DNA from 3 places in the Mesorhizobium sp. M0983 genome. Region 2 is predicted to be linked to each of the others. Evidence: riboswitches for the same ligand, from Rfam matches in the RefSeq annotation. Region 2 holds a riboswitch; each other region holds the start of a gene.
The links. A riboswitch is a leader RNA that binds a small molecule or an ion and turns the genes downstream of it on or off. The one in region 2 is predicted to bind cobalamin.
Positions count from the first base shown of each region.

Region 1: another riboswitch for cobalamin. It lies ahead of NKH71_RS02280 (CbtB domain-containing protein); the one in region 2 lies ahead of metE (5-methyltetrahydropteroyltriglutamate--homocysteine S-methyltransferase).
Region 3: another riboswitch for cobalamin. It lies ahead of NKH71_RS02095 (DUF1636 family protein); the one in region 2 lies ahead of metE (5-methyltetrahydropteroyltriglutamate--homocysteine S-methyltransferase).

Region 1 is NZ_JAMYNH010000001.1:433,336-440,159, forward strand. Features, by position in the region: gene NKH71_RS02260 (methyltransferase family protein) at 1-53, opposite strand, end outside; gene NKH71_RS02265 (heparan-alpha-glucosaminide N-acetyltransferase) at 70-1,068, opposite strand; gene NKH71_RS02270 (MFS transporter) at 1,316-2,515, shown strand; gene NKH71_RS02275 (aromatic ring-hydroxylating oxygenase subunit alpha) at 2,494-3,687, opposite strand; cobalamin riboswitch at 3,827-4,022, shown strand; gene NKH71_RS02280 (CbtB domain-containing protein) at 4,059-4,238, shown strand; gene NKH71_RS02285 (CbtA family protein) at 4,254-5,030, shown strand; gene cobU (bifunctional adenosylcobinamide kinase/adenosylcobinamide-phosphate guanylyltransferase) at 5,023-5,544, shown strand; gene cobO (cob(I)yrinic acid a,c-diamide adenosyltransferase) at 5,546-6,169, shown strand; gene cbiB (adenosylcobinamide-phosphate synthase CbiB) at 6,610-6,824, opposite strand, start outside.
Region 2 is NZ_JAMYNH010000020.1:45,619-52,442, reverse strand. Features, by position in the region: gene NKH71_RS26755 (trans-sulfuration enzyme family protein) at 1-442, shown strand, start outside; gene NKH71_RS26750 (dihydrodipicolinate synthase family protein) at 495-1,397, shown strand; gene metE (5-methyltetrahydropteroyltriglutamate--homocysteine S-methyltransferase) at 1,729-4,074, opposite strand; cobalamin riboswitch at 4,170-4,370, opposite strand; partial or broken gene NKH71_RS26740 (MFS transporter) at 4,825-5,160, opposite strand; gene NKH71_RS26735 (DUF6538 domain-containing protein) at 5,374-5,718, shown strand; gene NKH71_RS26730 (hypothetical protein) at 5,896-6,027, shown strand; gene NKH71_RS26725 (helix-turn-helix transcriptional regulator) at 6,344-6,824, opposite strand, start outside.
Region 3 is NZ_JAMYNH010000001.1:397,861-404,684, forward strand. Features, by position in the region: gene NKH71_RS02085 (cobaltochelatase subunit CobN) at 1-2,213, opposite strand, end outside; gene cobW (cobalamin biosynthesis protein CobW) at 2,232-3,284, opposite strand; gene NKH71_RS02095 (DUF1636 family protein) at 3,281-3,715, opposite strand; cobalamin riboswitch at 3,754-3,957, opposite strand; gene NKH71_RS02100 (winged helix-turn-helix domain-containing protein) at 3,987-5,186, opposite strand; gene NKH71_RS02105 (NADH-quinone oxidoreductase subunit A) at 5,523-5,888, shown strand; gene NKH71_RS02110 (NuoB/complex I 20 kDa subunit family protein) at 5,879-6,460, shown strand; gene NKH71_RS02115 (NADH-quinone oxidoreductase subunit C) at 6,466-6,824, shown strand, end outside.

The DNA of each region.
Region 1 (6,824 bases), on a different contig from region 2:
AGCTTCGGCTGCCCAGGATTTTGCTGCACGGGTTTCGGGTGACTGTCGCTCATTGCTGTCCTCCCTCGATTAGCGCGTTCTCGGTTCCGCCGCCTCGGTTTGGGCGGTACAGGTGCCGGCGAGCTCGCCAATATGCGCCTTCCACTCCGGGGACTGGTCGTTGCTGTAGAGCCGGTCAAGCGAGGCTTCGCCCTGGAGAGTGTCCAGCATGCAGGCACAATAGCTGGAGCAGAACTCGGTGTCGCGCGCCTGCTCGCAGGATATTTGGCAGGATTTCAGAAAGTTCACCTCCCTGCTTTCGACCCGCGCCGGCATGAATTGCGAAAACAGCCAGACCGAGCCGATCAGCAGCGGCTGATGGATCAGATAAAAGGCAAGGCTGTGCCGGCCGATGAAGACCAGCGGGTTTGCCCAGCGGCCTGGCGTCATGGCCGACAGCCGGGTCAGCACGCCGGAGGTGGCGGCGAGTTTGGTAACCGCGATGCCGGCAAGCACGGCGCCGAACCAGGGCAGCAGCGGAACATAGTCGTTGGAGTGCGGATTGGTCGCCGATAGACCGACCCACCACAAAGCCGGATGATCGAAGGCCTCGGATCTGAGGTAGAAGGGCGCCGCGATGACAAACGCCGCGACAAGCAGCGTCAGCAGCGCCGGCAGCCGCAGGAACGCCAGGCCGAGCAGGCTGGCGAGCGCGATCTCGTGCAATATGCCGAAAAAAATGAAGCCGTCGGGCGTGGCGATTCGGGTGACCAGCGATATTGCGAGAGCCGCCCCGGCAACCATGGCGAAGCGCTTCCAGAAGCCTGTCCAGCGGATTTTCTTGCCATGGGCGAGATAGAGGCTGACGCCGACCAGGAACAGGAAGCTCGAGGCGATGCAGCGCGCGTAGATTTTCCACCAGCCGAAGGCGGTGAGGCCGGGATCGGTGTAGCCGAAAAATTCGAGATCCCAGGTGAAATGATAGCTCGCCATGGCAAGCAAAGCGATGCCGCGTGCGATGTCGATGGCGGCGATGCGCTTCGCCTTCGGTAGATCCTGAACGGCGGTGGTCGGCGTGGCGATGCTCATCGGTCTCGCTGTCTTGGTTCAGCCCCGGCAAGACGACTATCACGGTTGCCACCGTCAAAAGAAGCAGTCCTCGCGTCGCGTTGGCGCGGGTCAGCATTAGAACTCGCTTTAGGCCAGAGCCGGAAAGCCTTTGGCCGGCTTCGCTTTTTGCCGTGAAGGCGTCGGTTTCCTGTTACCCGGCCAGGAATCGCCGCGGCAGATTTGTGCTCCAAACCCTGCTTTGGGCGATTCTGCTTCGGGGAAAGCAATGGCTACCCATGTGCGCCATCCTATCTGGCTTGCGGCCTTGCGGCCGGCGGATGCACGCACCTTCGCCTCGCTTTATGCGGTCGAATCGTTCGCGCGCGCCACCGTCTCCAGCGTCATCCCGATCCAGGCCTATGAGATCCTGCACAACGAGCAGATCGTCTCGATCCTCTACACGGTCGTGGCAATGCTCGGCCTCTCGGCGACGCTGTTCATGCCGATGTTGATCCGGCGCTTTGCCCGGCGCTGGGTCTATACCGCCGGTGCCTGCCTGCTGGCCGTCGGCTCGCTGTTCTTCGTCACTCATACGCTTGCTGGCCAAACGGTCGGCATGCTCTGCCGCGTCATCGGCGCCAGCGCGCTGGCGATCACGCTCAACCTCTACATCATGGACCACATCCGCAAGACCGATTTCATGCAGGCCGAGTCGCTGCGCATGGCGTGGTCGATGCTTGCCTGGACCGCCGGGCCGACGCTCGGCATTTTCCTCTACACGCGTTTCGGCATCTATGCCGCGCATAGCGCGGTGGCCGTCTTCGCCATGGCCCTGCTGGCGCTGTTCTGGACCTACCGGCTTGGCGACAACCCGTCGATCCGCCCGGGCAAGACGCGGCCGGTCAATCCGCTGGCCAATATCGGCCGCTTCGTCGCGCAGCCAAGGCTGAGGCTGGCCTGGCTGATCGCCTTCGGCCGTTCCTGCTTCTGGACGACGTTCTTTGTCTATGGGCCGCTGTTCATGGTGATCACCGGCGAGGGCGAGCTCGCCGGTGGCCTCTTGGTTTCGGCCGGCAATGCGCTTTTGTTCATGGCCATCTTCTGGGGCAGGGCGGGAAAGCGTTTCGGCGGCCGGCGCACCATGACGTTTGCCTATTTCGCCATGTCGGCGACGCTGCTGGCGGCCGGCGCCGTCGGCGAGGCCGCGCCGCTCGTCACCGGCGCGTTGCTGCTTTGCGGTGCCTTCTTCACCATCGCGCTCGATGCGCTGGGCTCGACCGCGTTCATGCGCTCGGTGCGCTCGTATGAGCGGGCGCAGATGGCGGCGGTCTACCGCACCTATCTCGACTTTTCCGAGCTGACGCCGCCGCTGGTCTATTCAGTGGTGCTGGCGTTCTTCGGCCTGGGCGCGGTTTTCGCGACGCTCGGCCTGCTGGCGGCGGTCTGCGGCTTCGTCACTTGGCGCTATCTGCCCAAATCGCTTTGATGTTCAAGCGCCGCATGCCGCTCGCGCACCCAGTTGTGGAAGCGGTGCAAATCATATTCCTCGGGCATCAGCACGCCGGCCTTATGGCGCATCGAGCGCAGGCCCTTCTGGTTGACCTCGCAGATATCAGCGTCTTCCTCCAGCACCTGGGTACCGAAGGCGACGATGTTGTCGATATCCGCAGCCGGATCGACGAGCGCTTCGGGCGAAAAAAGCCATTCGGCGGTGAGTTCGGTCTGCTCCGGCCCAAGCGGCACCAGCCGCACGGTCCTGACATAGTCGACATGGCCGACGACGAACATCGACGGCAAGTTGGTGGCATAGGTCTGCCCGGCAGCACGCTCGGCCGGCGTCAGGCTCGAAAAGACCGAGCCGTGGACGCGCCCGTCGCGCGACCAGGTTTCGGCCCCGGCCCGCAAGCCGCCGGCAAATTCCGGCGCGTCATTGTCGGCGTGGCGCGCCCATTCGGGGTCGTCGTGCCGGCCCATCAGGCCGCGGCCATAGATCGGCACCAGCCGCGACAGGTCCTTGTGGACGCCAGGGCAGTGCAGGCACTCGTTGAAGTTCTCCCAAAATATCTTCCAGTTGCAGTTCATAACCTTGCGCAGCACATGGCCGCTCAGCAGCGTTTCCAGCGGCCAGTTGGCGAGGTTGCCGGATGCCGGATCGAAGGATGTTTCAGCCGAACCGGCAGCGTCTTGCGCGAGGTTGACGAAAACGAAACCGCGCCACACCGAAAGCGCGACGCGGTAGAGCGGATGATCGGCCTTGTCGAAACCGTCCGGCAGCGATTTCGACGGCACGCGCACCAGATCGCCGCGCAGCGAATAGGACCAGGCGTGGTAGGGGCAGGTGATGAGCCGCGCCCTCAGCCGTCCTTCGCTCTGCTGGCAAAGCTGCGAGCCGCGATGCCGGCAGGTGTTGTGAAAGGCGCGCAATTCGCCGGTCTCGTCGCGCAGCACGACGATCTCCTGCGTGCCTATGCGAAACGTCCTGAATGCCAGCGGCTGGGCAAGGTCGGCCTCGCGGCAGACCAGCAGCCAGTTGCGATACCAGATGGCCTCGAGATCGCGCTGATAGCCTGCGATGTCCCAATAGGCCGATGACGGCAGCGTCGGCTCGGCCCGCGTCAGGTCGTTATAGGGACCGCGCTCATTCGGGCTGGGTTGCATGCCGGCTTCCTCCCATCCGCCAGCCGACACCCGGCTGTGAGAATTGTCAATTGCGGCGCCGGCCGGCGAGCTTGGCGAGGCGGCGCATTCGCCACACGATCCGGCGGAATTTGGTTTGCCGGGCGCGGCGATTCTGCCTATAGTCGCTGATGTCGTCGGTTCCGTTTGGAACCAAGAGGGAATGCGGTGCGGGCGAAATTCTTGCCCAATGCCGTGGCTGCCCCCGCAACTGTGTGCGGTAGTCCTCTCCATATGCCACTGAAGATTTTCTTCGGGAAGGTGGGGAAGGGCGCTGATCCGCGAGCCAGGAGACCTGCCGGCGACAGGAAACTGACTTCTATGCCCTCGGGTGGAGGGCGAAAGGACAAGACATGAATACCGCTTCCGTCTCGCTCGGCGCTTCCGTCTCCTCGCAGTCGCGTTTCATGCAGCTGGCGCTTGCTGCATTCCTCGGCATTTTCGTCATGGGCTTTGTCGGCTTCTCGCACATCGATGCGGTCCACAATGCCGCCCACGACTATCGCCATTCGATGGGCTTTCCCTGCCACTGACAAGGGGCTGACATCATGACACTGGTTCGCAACGTCGTGTTCATCGCGGCGATCGCAGGGCTCGTGGCCGGCGTCGTTCTCGCCTGCATGCAGGTCTATGCCACGGTGCCGCTGATCCTGAAGGCGGAAGTCTACGAACAGGCCGGCGGCGGCCATGACCATGCCGCCGCACCTGCGGCACCGGCCGCCACGGGCACGATGGCTATGAGCAGCGCCGCGCCGGCACCGGCTGAAGCAATGGCTCCGGCTGAGGACGAAGGCTGGGCGCCGGCCGACGGTTTCGAACGCTTTGCCTTCAGCGTCGTTGCCAATATCGTCACCGGTATCGGCTTCGCGTTGGTCCTGGTTGCGGTTTCGGAGTTCGCCGGCGGCATCGGCAATTGGCGCCAGGGCCTGTTCTGGGGGCTTGCCGGCTTTGCCGTGTTCACGCTGGCGCCGGGCCTCGGCCTGCCGCCGGAATTGCCGGCAATGCCGGCGGCCGACCTTGTCCAACGCCAGATCTGGTGGTGGGCAACGGTGGTGGCGACCGCCGCCGGTCTCGGCCTGCTCGCCTTCCGCAGATCGCTGCCGCTGGCGGTCCTTGCCGTGGCGTTGATCGTGGCGCCGCATATTGTCGGCGCGCCGCAGCCCGGCAGCTTCGAGACGACAATCCCGGAAGGCCTGCATCATCAGTTCGTGGTGGCGGTGACGCTGACCAATCTGGTGTTCTGGCTGGTGCTCGGCGCGGTCGTCGGCGTGGTGCGCGGCCGCTTCACCGGCACGGCGACCAGCCTGCGCGACAGCTTTGCCTGACCGCGCTGCCGGGGCGCTGACCCTGATCATCGGCGGTGCGCGCTCCGGCAAGAGCGTGCATGCCGAGAGGCTGGTGAGTGCCTGTCCGGCGCCATGGAGCTATATCGCGACGGCGCAAGCCTATGACGAGGAGATGCGCGAACGGATCGCGCTGCACCGCTCGCGCCGCAGCGCCGGCTGGACGACCATCGAGGCGCCGCTCGACCTTGCCGGCGCGATCGAGGCACTGCCTGACGGCCAGCCGGTGCTGATCGATTGCCTGACGCTGTGGCTGACCAACCATATGCTGGCCGAACATGATGTCGAGGCCGAATGCCGAAGGCTGGCAGATGTGCTGTCGCGGCCGCGTGGACCCTGGTTCGTGGTGTCCAACGAGGTCGGCCAGGGCATCGTGCCGGAGAATGCGCTGGCAAGACGGTTTCGCGACGCGGCCGGCCGGTTGAACCAGGACGTTGCCGCCGTCGCTGACACCGTGCTTTTGATGGTGGCGGGGCTGCCGCTCAGGGTGAAATGACATGGCTGATACCGACCACATCGATCCCAAGGACGAGAAACGCCACCGCGCGAAGATGGCCAAGCGCAAGGCGGTGCAGGACGCCGAGGTTGCAGCCAAGACGGTCGAGAAAGGGCTGTTGATCGTCAACACCGGTCCGGGCAAGGGCAAGACCACGGCCGCCTTCGGGCTGGCGCTCAGAATGCTCGGCTACGGCAAGCGCGTCGGCGTCGTCCAGTTCATCAAAGGCAAATGGCACACCGGCGAGAAGGATGCTTTTGCCTGCTTCGGCGACCGCGTCGTCTGGCACGCCATGGGCGAGGGCTTTACCTGGGAAACGCAGGACCTGAAGCGCGACATCGCGGCCGCTGAGGCCGCCTGGGCCAAGGCGCTCGAGCTGATGGCCGAGCCGTCGATCAGCCTGGTGGTGCTCGACGAACTCAACATCGCGTTGCGCTACGATTATCTCGACCTCGAAAAGGTGGTCGCAGCGCTGAAGGCGCGTCGCGAGGGCCTGCATGTCGTCGTCACCGGCCGCAATGCCAAGCCGGTATTGGTCGAGGCAGCCGATCTGGTCACCGAGATGGGCGTGACCAAGCACCACTTCTCCGCCGGCGTGAAGGCGCAGCAAGGGATAGAGTTCTGAGGGGTTTGGCGATCGGGGAAGGGCGTTTCGGAGCAGGCGGCGCCGGCGAAGCTGCCGATCTCCCCCCTTGTGGGGGAGATGCCCGGCAGGGGCAAAGGGGGGCACTGTCCCTCGGCCTGTCAGTCGGAGACAACTACGTCGTCAGACCGTCATTAGCAGGTGAACGGTCAAGAGGCTGGCGATCCTTCGCGCCCCCCTCTGTCCTGCCGGACATCTCCCCCGCGAGGGGGGAGATTGGATGGCGCTTCGGATTTCGCCAACCTCGAACGTCAAAGGCAGGGAATGAGAAGCGCAAAGCTGGGGCGATTATTCTTTGGGCACAGCAATTTTGTTCTTGCTTTGTGCCGGCAGCTATGGTACTAATCTCGCTATGGTGCTAACTGGCTCCAACGACCCGCCGCTTGGCGGGTTTTTTGTTTCCGCTCGATCTCGGGCGCAGGTCACGCCAAGATAACAACCACTGCGACCACCCCGAACAGCGCGATCAGCAGTAAGTCGGCGACCCGGTAAAGTTTCAGCGCCCGTCGGATGTCGGTGCTCTCGATATCGTCGCGGCGGCCGCCTTCGCCCATCAACGCGTCTTCGACCATGACGCCGTCATAGGAACGGGGGCCGGCGAGCGCCAGGCCGAGCGCACCGGCCATCGCTGCTTCCG
Region 2 (6,824 bases):
CCTGATCCTGCGCGGTCTGAAGACGCTCACGCTGCGCATGGAACGGCACAGCGGCACGGCCCTTGCGGTGGCTCGGGCGCTCGAGGCGCACCCGGCGGTGGCATGGGTGAGTTATCCCTTCCTCGACTCGCACCCTGATCAGGTGACGGCGCGAAAGCAGATGTCCAACGGGTCGGGCATGTTGGCCTTTGGCCTTCGCGCTGGATACGAAGGCGCGCGCCGGATGATGGACCGGCTCAACCTGATCACCCGGGCTGTCAGCCTCGGCGATACCGACAGCCTCATCTATCATCCAGCAAGCCTCACACGTGCTCGGCAGCCGATCCGCAAGGATGCCCATTTGGCCGACGGAGTCGGCGAGGACCTCATGCGTCTCTCGGTGGGGCTCGAAGACGCCGATGACCTGATCGCCGATCTGCGGCGGGCTTTGGACGTCTTGTGATGACTTGGCGTGCGGCCACCTCTGCGCTCACACATAGATCTGGAGCCTTGCCATGGCATTCCTGAGCGGTCTTTCCGCGTTCCCCATCACCCCGAGCAATCGTGACGGCCGCGTCGATAACGTTGCCCTGCGCAGGCTGATTGCTCGGCTTGGCACCGCTCAGGTCGATTCCATCGGTCTTCTCGGCAGCACCGGCACCTACATGTATCTGTCGCGCGAGGAACGGCGACGGACGCTCGCCGAGACCTTGGACGAAACCGCGGGGCGAATGCCGGTCCTGGTGGGTGTAGGCGGGCTGCGCACCGATGAAGCCGTGGGGCTCGCGCAAGACGCCAAGGCCCTTGGAGCTGCTGCGGGTTTGCTTGCCGCCGCTTCCTACACCCCGCTTACTGATGACGAGGTGTTCGAACATTTCTCCACTGTGGCGCGCGAAAGTGGCCTGCCGATCGTCGTCTACGACAATCCAGGAACGACGCATTTCCATTTCAGTCCACCCCTTGTCAGCCGCCTGGCAAAGGTGGCTGGGATTGTCGCCATCAAGAATCCGACAGACAAGGGCGATGCGATCAAGAGCCATCTGGCCGACCAGAGGCGCACTGTGCCGGAAGGGTTCTCGATCGGCTACAGCGGCGACTGGAACGCCGCAGAGGCCATGATCGCCGGGGCCGACACATGGTACAGCGTCCTCGCCGGCATCCTGCCCGAGGTCTGCGTGAAGATCGTCACGGCGGCGCAACAGGGCGATGCGGCCGAAGCGCGACGGATCGATGCCACGCTTGCGCCGCTCTGGAGCCTCTTCAAGGAGTTCTCGAGCCTTCGCGTCGTCTATGCACTTGCCGAATTGCTCGACATTTGCCGTGCCGACCCTCCGCGTCCCATCCTGCCTCTGCCCTCAGCAGCGAAGCGCCAGATCGCCGCCGCGTTGGAACGCTTGCCATCGGATGTCAACCGGTGAATAGCGAACCCGGCGGCCAGTGAAGGAACCTGTCATGTATGTACCCGCGCATTTCGATGAACCGAGCCGAGAAGTCCGCTACGAACTGATCGAGAACAGTGCACTTGGCATGCTGGTCTCGACGCCAATCACATCCCCTTCGAACTCGACACGTCACAGGGAGAAAACGGTACCCTTTACTCCTGCGCGATTAATACACGTGCCGAAGGAAAGTGCACATTTCGCTCGAGTGACTTATTTCAAAGGATGTGATCGCGTTTTGGCACATTCACAGCCGACATGCGGCAGCCGGCAACTCGCCACATGGTGAGCAACCAGGAAACCCTCAGGCCTACACTTTCTCCCGGAGCGCACGTGCTGCAGCGACCATGTTCATGAGGGCAGGGCGGACCTCCTCCCATTTGCGTGTTTTGAGGCCACAGTCCGGGTTTACCCACAGTTGGGCATCCGACAGTCGGTCGCGGGCAAGCATGACGAGGTCCGAAATCTCCCCGACTTCCGGGACACGTGGTGAGTGAATGTCGTAGACTCCGGGCCCGATTTCGTTCGGATATTTGGAGCTCGTGAAGGCGTCCAGCAGTTCCATTTTCGAGCGCGACGTCTCAATCGAAATGACATCCGCATCCATTTCAGCGATCGCGTCGATGATCTCGTTGAACTCCGAGTAGCACATGTGGGTATGGATTTGAGTCGCGTCCTTTACACCCGTTGAAGCGATCCGGAAGCATTCGACAGCCCAGTCGAGATAGTCGTTCCAATCAGACTGGCGCAGTGGCAATCCTTCGCGAAACGCGGCCTCATCGATCTGGATCATCCTTGCGCCGGACCATTCGAGATCCGTCACCTCGTCGCGGATGGCGAGCGCGATCTGGCGGCATGCTTCGGAGCGGGGTACGTCGTCGCGAACAAAAGACCAGTTGAGAATGGTCACCGGGCCTGTGAGCATTGCCTTCACAGGGTTTTCCGTAAGCGACTGGGCGAATTGCCACCAGCGCAGCGTGATCGGATTGGGCCTCGATACGTCGCCGAAGATGATGGGGGGGCGCACGTAACGCGACCCATAGCTCTGCACCCAGGCATGCTGGGTGAAGGCGAAGCCGGACAGCTGCTCGCCGAAATGCTGTACCATGTCGTTTCGTTCGAACTCACCGTGCACCAGCACGTCCAGCCCGATCTCTTCCTGCCAGCGAATTGCAGCCTCGATCTCCTTCTTCAGGAAGGTCTCGTAGTCGACATAGCTCAGCTGGCCCTTCGCATGAGCGGCCCGCGCCCTGCGTACCTGCGGCGTCTGCGGGAAGGACCCGATGGTCGTCGTCGGGAACGGCGGCAGCCCGAGCGTGCCGGCCTGGACTCTGGAGCGCTCGGCAAAAGCGCTCTCTCGTCGCTTCATGCTGTCGTCAATGCTGGCGATCCGCCCCTCAACAAGCGGGTCATGGATCTTCGTGGATGTCACGCGAGTGGCGGCAGCCTCGGCAGACGCTTTCAACGCGCCTGCCACCGCATCCCTGCCTTGGGACAGGGCCCGGGCAAGCAACACCAACTCGTCGGTCTTCTGGGCCGCGAAGGCGAGCCACGACCTGATGTCGGCGTCGAGTTCCGTCTCCATGCGCAGGTCGATCGGCACATGCAGCATCGAGCACGAAGGCGCGATCTCGACGCGGTCCAAGGGCCAGCCGGCGACGATCGGTTTGATGCGGTCGAGAATGGCGGGCAGGTTCGCACGCCAGACGTTGCGGCCATCGATCAAGCCAAGCGAGAGCACCAGATCCTTCGGTGCGAGCCGACCCACCGTTTCCAGCTGCTCGGGAGCGCGCACGAGATCAATATGCAGCCCGGCCAGGGGCAGAGAAACCGCGGTTTCGAGATTGTCTCCCAGGGGCCCGAAATAGGTAGCCAGCATGATTTTCAACTCGGGCGCGGCTTTTGACAGGTGGCCATAGGCGAATTCGAACGCAGCTCGTTCGTTCGGGTTCAGATCGAGGACAAGCGCTGGCTCATCGATCTGCACCCAATCGGCACCCGACAGCTTCAAGCTCCGCAGGAGTTGCTCGTAGACGGGCAGAAGCCGTGGTAGGAGCGCGATGGGATCGAAGCCTTCGGCAGGCGATTTCGCCAGCTTGAGGAAGGTGACCGGTCCAAGGATGACTGGGCGTGTGTGAATGCCCAGGGCTTTAGCCTCGAGGAAGTAATCAACCGGCTTCGTAGACGAAAGGGCGAGCGTCTGATCATCGTCTAGTTCCGGCACAATGTAATGATAGTTGGTGTCAAACCACTTGGTCATTTCCATCGCGGTTACACCAGGCCGATAAGCCGCATGCTGGTGACCACCGTGCCCGCAATCCTCCGTCTGACCTTGGTTGCCGCGCGCCATGGCGAAGTAGATGTCGAGTGGGATCTCGCCGCCATTCCAGGCGTAACGGGACGGAAGGGCGCCGACCATGGCTGCGGTGTCGAGCACATGGTCGTAAAGCGAGAAGTCGTTCGACGGGATTTTCGACACGCCGCGATCGCGCTGCTCCTCCCAGCTAGCGGCACGGAGCGCCTTCGCCGTCGTGAGAAGGTCGGCAGCGGACGATTTTCCGGACCAGTAGCTTTCAAGCGCGAATTTCAGTTCTCGCCGACGACCGAAGCGCGGCACGCCGAGCGTTGCTACAGGAATTTGCTGAGAGACAGTCATGCCATACCCCGATGGTTGGGGCGTCGGTGACAAGGAAGGCGCTAGCAGGTCGGCACGAACGCCAGGCTGCAGCGGCCACCGAGACACCCCGCCCGTGGACGTAATTCGCCGTGGCAGGTCTCCTGGCTCGCGGGGTCATAGCCTCTACCCGTCTTCCCAAGGCTATTCGCCTCAGTGACATGAGTGGGGTTGGCTTGCCGCTAACAGTTGCGGGGGCAGCGCCGGCATCGCACCGGCTTCCCTCTTAGCTCCGCTGCGGCAGCGCCGTACGGAGAACCACGACACGGGAGACAATTACAGCAGTTCGCTTCTTAGTCAATGCCGCATAAAGAAATGTTTATGTCGTTATGTTAAATTTCCGTTGGTATGTTCCCAAAAGTCGCCTCGAAAGCGAAAACTGTGGAAGCCTTGAGCGGCCGGTAAATCAAAGCAATGACGCACAGCGGTCCAGGAGGATAGGAGTTCGTCGGCTGCCGGCGGCAAACATACCGGCAAGGCCGTGGTGCTGCTTGCCGCATCATGCGAACGCCACCTCGGCATCGAACTTCGGCTCCAAGGTTCCGACCGCCTCTTTGGTGATCTGCTCGCGACCACATTCGACTCAATGGCGAGGCTGTTGCCCATTTGGAACGGGTTGGCCGTAATGCCCTCGGTGACACGACACAACAATTTTGAGGGGAGCACCCGAGGCCCGGTGCAGCGCCGTGTTGCGGAGGATCGAGGCCGACGTCTCGAACTGCTCGTTCGCAGTCACCGGCTCAAGGTAACCGCGCGCAAACCATCGGGCCAGCTCAAGTCCTGTCCCGAGTGAGGCCTGAGCGGCAAATCGTCGTGCACGCGCACGGTTTGGCGTTCGATCTTGTAATGCGTCTTGGGCGGGCAATCGCCACGGTGCAGCGCTTCCAGGCGCGCAACGATTTCGGCGTCATCCTGGGTCTGCCTGTTGTTGTGGCGAACATACTCGACCCAGGTTGGCACGTGATAACACTCGGTCCATAGTTCGGGCTTTTCCAGGTCACGCAGCAATGCCCATTGTCTGGTGTCATCTCGCAGCCGGGCTTTTCGCCACGATGTCATCACACCGAGAAGTTTCAATCCTCTCCCGCAACGCCAGCTTACTCCCTTTGATAGGGAACAACTATCTGACTTTTTTGGTCTTTTTGCCGCCTGTCTGGTACACAGGGGTGGTACACATGAGCTTGAGAATGCCCGGACCTTGGCAGCATAAGAAGACTGGCTTGTATTACTCTTCGGCAACGCGCGCCTGCCGATTTGAAGGATATTCCACTCGATGGAAGGGTGACAATTCCCGTCGGCGGCACCATCAGAACGGTGAAAGCGGTCGCAACCGTCAAGGTCAGCCTCGATACCAAAGACCCCGCAGAGGCCAAGAGGCGGCATCGCGAGACGGACGCTGCGCTCCATGAGTTCTGGCAGCGGTTCAGGCAAGGCCCTCAGCCGCTCACCAACAAGCATTTCCAGGCCCTCGCGGGCATCCTCTACGCTCGCTTGGTCGGCATGATGGACAGCGAACCGGGGGAAGGCATCTGGAAAGCGGTCCAGCGGCTAAACAAGGGCAAAGAGGAGGGCTTGACCGCTGGTTCGGTCCTACAGTCGATGAACTGTTCGTTGAGCGGGGCGTGAACACCGATCCCCTCACGAACCGGCGTGTTCACGCTGCCTTCAAGGCAATCCAGCTTGCGGCTGAAACGAATCTCAGGAAGCCGGAGGCGACTATTCACCCGATGAGGCGCAGAAGCGGTTCCCAATTGGGAAGCCGAGGGCGGTGAGGGCAAGCCAGCGCCACGGGCGGAGGGGGACTTGGACCTGTTTGCCCTGCTGGACCACAAGTTCGCGACACAGGGCCTCGAGGAGAAGACCAAGAGTGATTATGCGCGGGACCTCGCCAATTTCATCAAAAGCAGCGGGCAGTCAAAGTTCGGCGCCGATTGACATGGAGATAACCATCGCGGCGGACCCCCAGGCGGACCGCAAGCCGGAATACAAGCGGGTGCAGGCGGCCAAGCTCGTCCACAAGATGGCGTCGGGCACACACCGGCGATGGGAGAGCGGACCGTGGAGTGCAGGAACTTCACGTCTATCCACGCTCCCGTGGGCGTGTCCTGCGGCACATCGGCAGCGATATTGAGGAGGCAGTTGAGCTTCTGGTCGAGCACTCTTACCTGCCACTACCTACGATTAACGTCATCTCGTACTGAAAACGCAGCACGCAAGGTCGATATGTAACATGCGCCCTTCGTGGATGATTCTAAGCTTCCTCGGGCGCGGTCAATCTGTGATAACGGTCGCTTGGAACCTCCATCACCGCGACGCGATCAAGGTTGGCGTATCGCGCTCGGTAGTAACCTTCTTCCTCCACTTCGGCGAAACTACACTGGGGAACGTCAAAGGTCGCAGCTTCCAATCCGAAGAAAGTCGTAGTGGTTTCTTCATCCAAGAAGTTCCACTCATCTTCTCCGTCGTCATACGTGACGCGAACATAGGAGGCCATGCGCACGGCTTCCTGATCACCCATCTCTGCGATGATGGCATCGCATTCTTTCTTCAGCTTTCCTGAAGCCTCACCCTTATCCCAGTCATCCAAAGCCCGATAGATTTCTGGATGATAATACTCTGGCATCTCCTCTACATCGTCACCGATAAGCTCAATGGTGCGGACATATTGCGGATTGATCAAGAGTATTTTGTTGTCAAGGCTCCAACAATACAGCCATGGCCTGCTTGTGTTA
Region 3 (6,824 bases), on a different contig from region 2:
CGCTCGAGTTTATGCTGCTCTTCGTCCAGCCCGGCGCCGGTCAGCGGCGGCGGCAGATGGCCAAGCGTGACGGCGGCAATGCGTCGCTTGGCTTGTGCTGCCTCGCCGGGGTTGGAGACGATGAAAGGATAAATGACGGGCAGGGGGCCGGTGACGATTTCGGGAAAGCAGTTTTCGCTGAGCGCCACGGTCTTGCCGGGCAGCCACTCCAGCGTGCCGTGGGCGCCGACATGGATAATTGCATGGATGCCGAGCGACTTACGCAGCCACAAGCCAAAGGCGATCAGTGCATGGCGCGGCGGCAGTGTCGGGTCGTGATAGTCGGCGCGGCGGTCGGCTGAGCGCCCGCGATCAGGGGCGAGGGCTACGGTGATATTGCCGAAGGTGGCGGCGCGGAAGGGGAATTTTGCGGTGGTGGGCGCTTGGACACCCCCCTCTGCCCTGCCGGACATCTCCCCTTCAAGGGGGGAGATTGGCAGTTCGGCTGCCGGCTCTCCCTTAACGCCCTTGGTAGTTGGCGAAAGCAGAGACAACAGCGCAATCTCCCCCCTCGAAGGGGAGATGTCCGGCAGCACAGAGGGGGGTGCCTCGCGCGAACCTGTCTCATCATCCGTATTCCCCCATGCGGCTTCCACCGCAGCGATGGCCGCCGGCGGCAATTCCTTCGAGAAGGTCAGATAATCCTGCAAAGCCAGTCCCTGGTCGGCTGGCTCCAGCACCTCCAGCAACTGACGCGGCGTTTGCGGAATCCCTTCAACGGCGTAGCCCTGTTCGCTCAGGTCGTGCAGCATCGCCAGCACGCTGGACGGCACGTCGAGACCGACGGCATAGCCGGTGCGGCCGGGCGCGCTCGGATAGTCGGGGATCAGGATGGCGAGCTTGCGCTCCGCACGCGGCGTCCGCTGCAGACGCACGAAGGCCTCGATACGGTTCGCGACCTGCGCCACGCGGTCAGGCTCTGGCCGGTTGGCGAAGGCGCGGAAGGCCAATGCCGGATCGATCTCGCTTTCGCTCTTGAAGGAAATGGCGCCGGCCAGGATGCGGCCGTCGAGCTCGGGCAGGACGACATGCATGGCAAGGTCGGCGGGCGCCAGGCCGCGCTGGTTGTTCTGCCAGATGTCGCGGCGGGTGGTCGCGACGACGACCTGGAACACCGGCACTCCGGCGCGGTCGAACAGCGTCTCGACGCCGGGTTCGGCGCCCGAGGCGAAAGCTGTGGCGGTGATGATGGCGGCAGGGTTCAGCGCGGCAAACGCGGTTTCGACAAAGGCGAGCGATGCCGCGTCCTTGAGGCTGGAGACGAAGATGGGGACCGGCGCTATGCCACGCTGCCCGAGCGCCTCGACAAGCGCATCGATGGGCGCGACATCGGCGGCGAGCAGCATCGAGCGGTAGAACAGGATGGGGATGATGGGGGCGGGTTCGGCGGACGGTAGGTTTAGGCTGCGTTCCGTCGCGCCCCCCTCTGTCCTGCCGGACATCTCCTCCACAAGGGGGGAGATCGCCTGGTCATCGTCGCCTTCGTCAATGTTCGATGTTGCAGAAGTCGCGAGACGGTCAGTGACAGCCGATCTCCCCCCTTGTGGGGGAGATGTCCGGCAGGACAGAGGGGGGCGCGAAGGAATGCCGACGCTTGATAAGTCCATTCTTTCTATAACGCCGCGTCCCGGCTCATAAAATCCCGCCTTTGGCACGCTGACAGGTTCAGCGACCGCCGCACCCGATCCGGCGAGACTTGCCAACCTCTGCACCAGCGCCGTCATATTCGCCGGGCCACCTTCGCGGAAATAGTCGAGCAGACCATCAAGTTCCTGGCGCGGCAGCGTCGAGCCTTCGATCAGCCGCAAATCCTCGTCGTGGCTCTCGCCCGGTAGGAGCGCCAGCTTAATACCGCGATTTCGCGCGACAACGGCAAGCTGGTCGCAGCCGTAGCGCCACCAGTCGTAACCGCCGAGGATGCGGACCAGGACGACCTTGGCGTGGCGGGCGACGCTGTCGATCCAGAGGTCGACGGACATCGGGTGGCGCAGGTCGCGCAAGGCGGCGAGCCGCATCGACGGCAGGCGGTCCGCATCTGCCTTCCACGCCGCCGCCAGCCCGGCGAGGTCGCTGTCGGTGAAGGACAGCGCCACGACATCCGCAGGCGTTTGCCTGAGATCGACAGGCTCGGCGAGATCGTCGAGCGAGGCGGATGTGGTGGTGAGGATGTGCATCGCGGCTCGTACCTGGGATCAGCCGGCGAGGATACGCTCGATCGCCGGGCGGTTCAGCCCTTTCAGGCCGATGACGACGAGGCGCGAGCGGCGATCGTCTTCAGCGGTCCAGGCGCGGTCGTAATAGTGGTTGACGCGCGGACCGACGGCCTGCAGCAAGAGCCGCATCGGCTTGCCGCCGACGTCGACGAAACCCTTGACGCGCAATACGTTTTCTTCCTCCGCCGCCGTGGCGACGCGTTGTGCCAGCTCGTCCGGGTCGGACACCGACGCAATGTCGATGACGAACGAGTCAAAGTCGTCATGTTCGTGGTCGAGCTCGTCGTCGTGATGGGTCTTGCGGTTCTCGATGTCGTCCTCGACGGCGAGACCAAGGCCGAGCAGCACCGACGGATCGACCTTGCCTTGCGAGGTCGGCACGATCTTCACCGCCCGCGCAACATGCTTGCCGATGACGGCATTGGCGCGCGCCGCGCCGGCTGCGTCCAGCAGGTCGCTCTTCGACAGGATGATCAGGTCGGCACAAGCGAGCTGGTCTTCGAACACCTCCTCGACAGGATCGTCATGGTCGAGCGTCTCGTCCTGCGCGCGCTGCGCCTGCAGGGCGTCCATGTCGTTGGCAACGCGGCCATCAGCCAGCGCCGGCCCGTCGACGACGGCGATGACGCCATCGACCGTGACGCGGCTTTTCACCGACGGCCACTGGAAGGCCTGGACCAGCGGCTTGGGCAGGGCCAGCCCGGACGTCTCGATCAGGATGTGGTCGACCTTCGGCGTCAGCGACAGGATCTGGTCGAGCGCGGGGACAAAGTCGTCGGCGACAGTGCAGCAGATGCAGCCATTGGCCAGCTCGACGATGTTTTCCTCGGGGCAAGTGTCGATGCCGCAGCCCTTCAGGATCTCGCCGTCGATGCCGATATCGCCGAACTCGTTGACGATGATGGCCAGGCGCTTGCCTTTGGCGTTTTCGAGCAAATGGCGGATCAGCGTCGTCTTGCCGGCGCCGAGAAAGCCGGTGACGACGGTGCAGGGGACGCGCGAAACGTTGGCGGCCGAATCTGGGGAAGTCATATCAAGTCCTTCAAAAGGTCGAGGGGAGGGATGCGGGCAACCAAGCCGCGCTTCAGGCAATCGGGACGGCCGCGCCACGGAATGAGGCCGTCCGTCGAAGTAGCGAACAGCTTTGCCCCCGTCACCAGATCGGTGCCGCTGGTCGTGGTCAGGTCGCCGAAGACATAGCTCCAGCAGCCGTCGCGCAGCATCGCGGCGCTGAGCCGGCGCTTGCAATTGCCGAGGCATTCGACGGTGCGGATTTTAATGTTTTCGCTGGAAGCGGCGCGGCGCGTGTGCTCGGCGAGCAGTTCGCCGGCGCGGGGATAAGCGTCCGAACCGGTCTCGTCACGGCAGGACGAGCAGACGATGACGGTAACGCCGGCCGGGGAATCACCATGGCCGGACAATAAATCCGCTGTCTCAGCCGGAAAACTGCTGTCGCGTTCCAAATCAGGCTCCTTGCCCGGAAAACCCGCCAGGCGATCGGATTCTTATGTCCTAGACGGCAGGTCTCCTGGCTCGCGGGTCATCGCCTGGGTGCCGCCTTCCCGGGAATATCCCAGTGGTTTTCGGCCTTGGCTCGTCGCTTACAGTTGCGGGGACAGCCGCGGATTTGAAATCGAGATTTCGCACCGCATTCCCTCTTGGCCCTTGCCGTTGCGGGCAGGGGACCGTCTGGAACGGATTTAGGCTTGTGAAGGCAGTCGTGTCAACGCACGTCTATGACGCGGCGATATCTGCGAGCGGCTGGCCGAGGTCGCCGGCAGCCGTCACCTCGATGCGCTCGAGCCCGAGCCAACCCTGCATCTGCTTCAATTCCTCGAAAAGGGCGGCGGCAGTTTGCGGCGGGGCGCCGGGCTCCGAATAGGCGGCATGGACGCGCAATACGCCGGCCGGGCGGTCGGCCCTGAGGTCGACGCGCCCGACGATGCTGTCGCCGAGCAGGAACGGCAGCACATAATAGCCATACTGGCGCTTTTCGGCCGGCGTGTAGATCTCGATGCGGTAGTGGAAGTCGAACAACCGCTCGGTGCGCGACCGCTCGAAGACGACGGGATCGAACGGCGCAAGCAAGGCGCGCGCCTCGATCCTGCGCGGCAAACGGCCGTCCTTGTGGAGATAGGCTGTTTTGCTCCAGCCTTCGACGCTCACCGGCAACAGGTCGCCAGCCTCGACCAGTTCCTCGATGCGGCCCTTGATGTCGGCGGGCGAGAGGCGGAAATAGTCGCGCAGATCGCCCGCCGTGGCGACGCCATGGGCGCGGGCGGAGATGCGCAGCAGTTCGCGGTGGGCGTCCGCGGGGGACGGAACTGGCAAAGCGAGTACCGTTGGCGGCAGCACGCGCTCCGGCAGATCGTAGAACCGCTCGAAACCACGCCGGTGCGCCGTGGTGATGCGGCCCGCCCAGAACAGCCATTCGAAGGCATGCTTGGCATGGCTCCAGCCCCACCAGCCGCCCGAGCCCTTCTGGCCTTCGAAAGCCGACGCCGCGATCGGGCCTCGTTCAGCGACCTCGCGATAGATGTCCTCAATGTAGGCGGCGTGCTCGCGGCCCCATTTTGCCAGTCCGCTGTACATTTCCTCGCCGCGCTCGGCCCGCCGCATGCGCCAGCGCATCAGCGGATAGGTCTCGACGGGCAGGAACGAGGCTTCATGCGCCCAATATTCGAAGACCATGCGCTTGCGTGTCACCGCGGCGTCGTCGAGCAGCGCCAGCTTGTAGGGGCCAAGCCGCGAATAGAGCGGCATATAATGGGCGCGAACCACGGCGCTGACGGAATCGATCTGCAGCAGGCCGGTACGTGCAAGCACCCGGGCCAGATGCCGGCGGTCAGGCGTGCCGCTGGGGCGCGGGTCATTGAATCCCTGTGCCGCAAGCGCAATGCGACGGGCCAGGGCAAGCGAGATTTTTTCCTTCATGAAGGCGGTATCCGGACGATGTTAGACAGAAAAAATGACCTGCGATTCCGCCCCATGCTAGCAAGGTTTTGGCGGCATCTATGTCAGGAGAGAAAAGTGGAGTGAAAAGTGAAGGAAATCAAACAGGAGCGGATCGGACCAGTTTTCCCGGATATGCCGTCCAGCACCGCGATTTGAACAAGGTTTGACTTGCTTCGCCGAAAGCGCTGCGCTAACCCTCGCCGCGTTGCAGCATAGAGCCCCCTTAAAACGGTTCAGTGGTTAATCTGTCACGCTTCCGCAAGTGGGTCCGGTGCTGTAATCAGAGTGGATTGGCCGCCAACGGAAAACTGCAGCATGAACGCACTTTTAGGTTCGTACCTGCCCATCGTCCTGTTCATCGGCGTGGCGCTGGTCGTCGGCCTGGCGCTGCTCGCCGCACCGTTCCTGGTGGCTTACCGCAACCCCGATCCGGAAAAGCTTTCCGCCTATGAGTGCGGCTTCAACTCGTTCGACGACGCCCGCATGAAGTTCGACATCCGCTTCTACCTGGTGTCGATCCTGTTCATCATCTTCGATCTGGAGGTGGCCTTCCTGTTTCCTTGGGCAGTGTCGTTCAGTCAGATCGGCATGCTCGGTTTCTGGTCGATGATGGTGTTTTTGGCGGTGCTGACCATCGGCTTTGCCTATGAATGGAAAAAAGGAGCGCTGGAATGGGATTGAACGACAGTTCCGGCACGCTCGTCGCGCCGAAGCCCAAGGGCCTCATCGACCCCAACACCGGCAGACCGGTGGGGGAGGATGATCCGTTCTTCCTGGAGATCAACAACGAACTCGCCGACAAGGGTTTTCTCGTCACTTCGACCGAGGCGCTGATCACCTGGGCGCGCAGCGGCTCGTTGATGTTCATGACCTTTGGCCTCGCCTGCTGCGCCGTCGAGATGATCCACACCTCGATGCCACGCTACGACAGCGAGCGTTTCGGTGTCGCGCCGCGCGCGTCTCCGCGCCAGTCCGACATCATGATCGTCGCCGGCACGCTGACCAACAAGATGGCGCCGGCGCTGCGCAAGGTCTACGACCAGATGCCGGAGCCGCGCTACGTCATCTCGATGGGCTCCTGTGCCAATGGCGGCGGCTATTATCATTATTCCTATTCGGTGGTGCGCGGCTGCGACCGCATCGTGCCGGTCGACATCTACGTGCCCGGCTGCCCACCGAGCGCTGAAGCGCTGCTCTACGGCATCCTTCTGCTGCAGAAGAAGATCCGCCGCACCGGCACGATCGAACGGTGAGCGGCATGACCCAGGCGTTGAATGACCTCTCGACCTATCTTGGCGAGAAGCTGACCGGCCGGATCGGCGAAGCGGTGCTCGCCTATGGCGAACTCACTATCTCGGTCGAGCCGCGCGACCTGATCGAGGTGGTGACCTTCCTGCGCGACGACCCGAAATGCCAGTTCATTTCGATCATCGACGTTTGCGGCGCAGATTATCCGTCGCGGGCAAAGCGCTTCGACGTGGTCTATCACCTGCTGTCGCCGAGGCAGAATATCCGCATCCGCATCAAGGTCCAGGCCGACGAAGAGACGCTGGTGCCGTCGATCACCGGCATATATCCCGGCGCGGACTGGTTCGAGCGCGAGACCTACGACCTCTA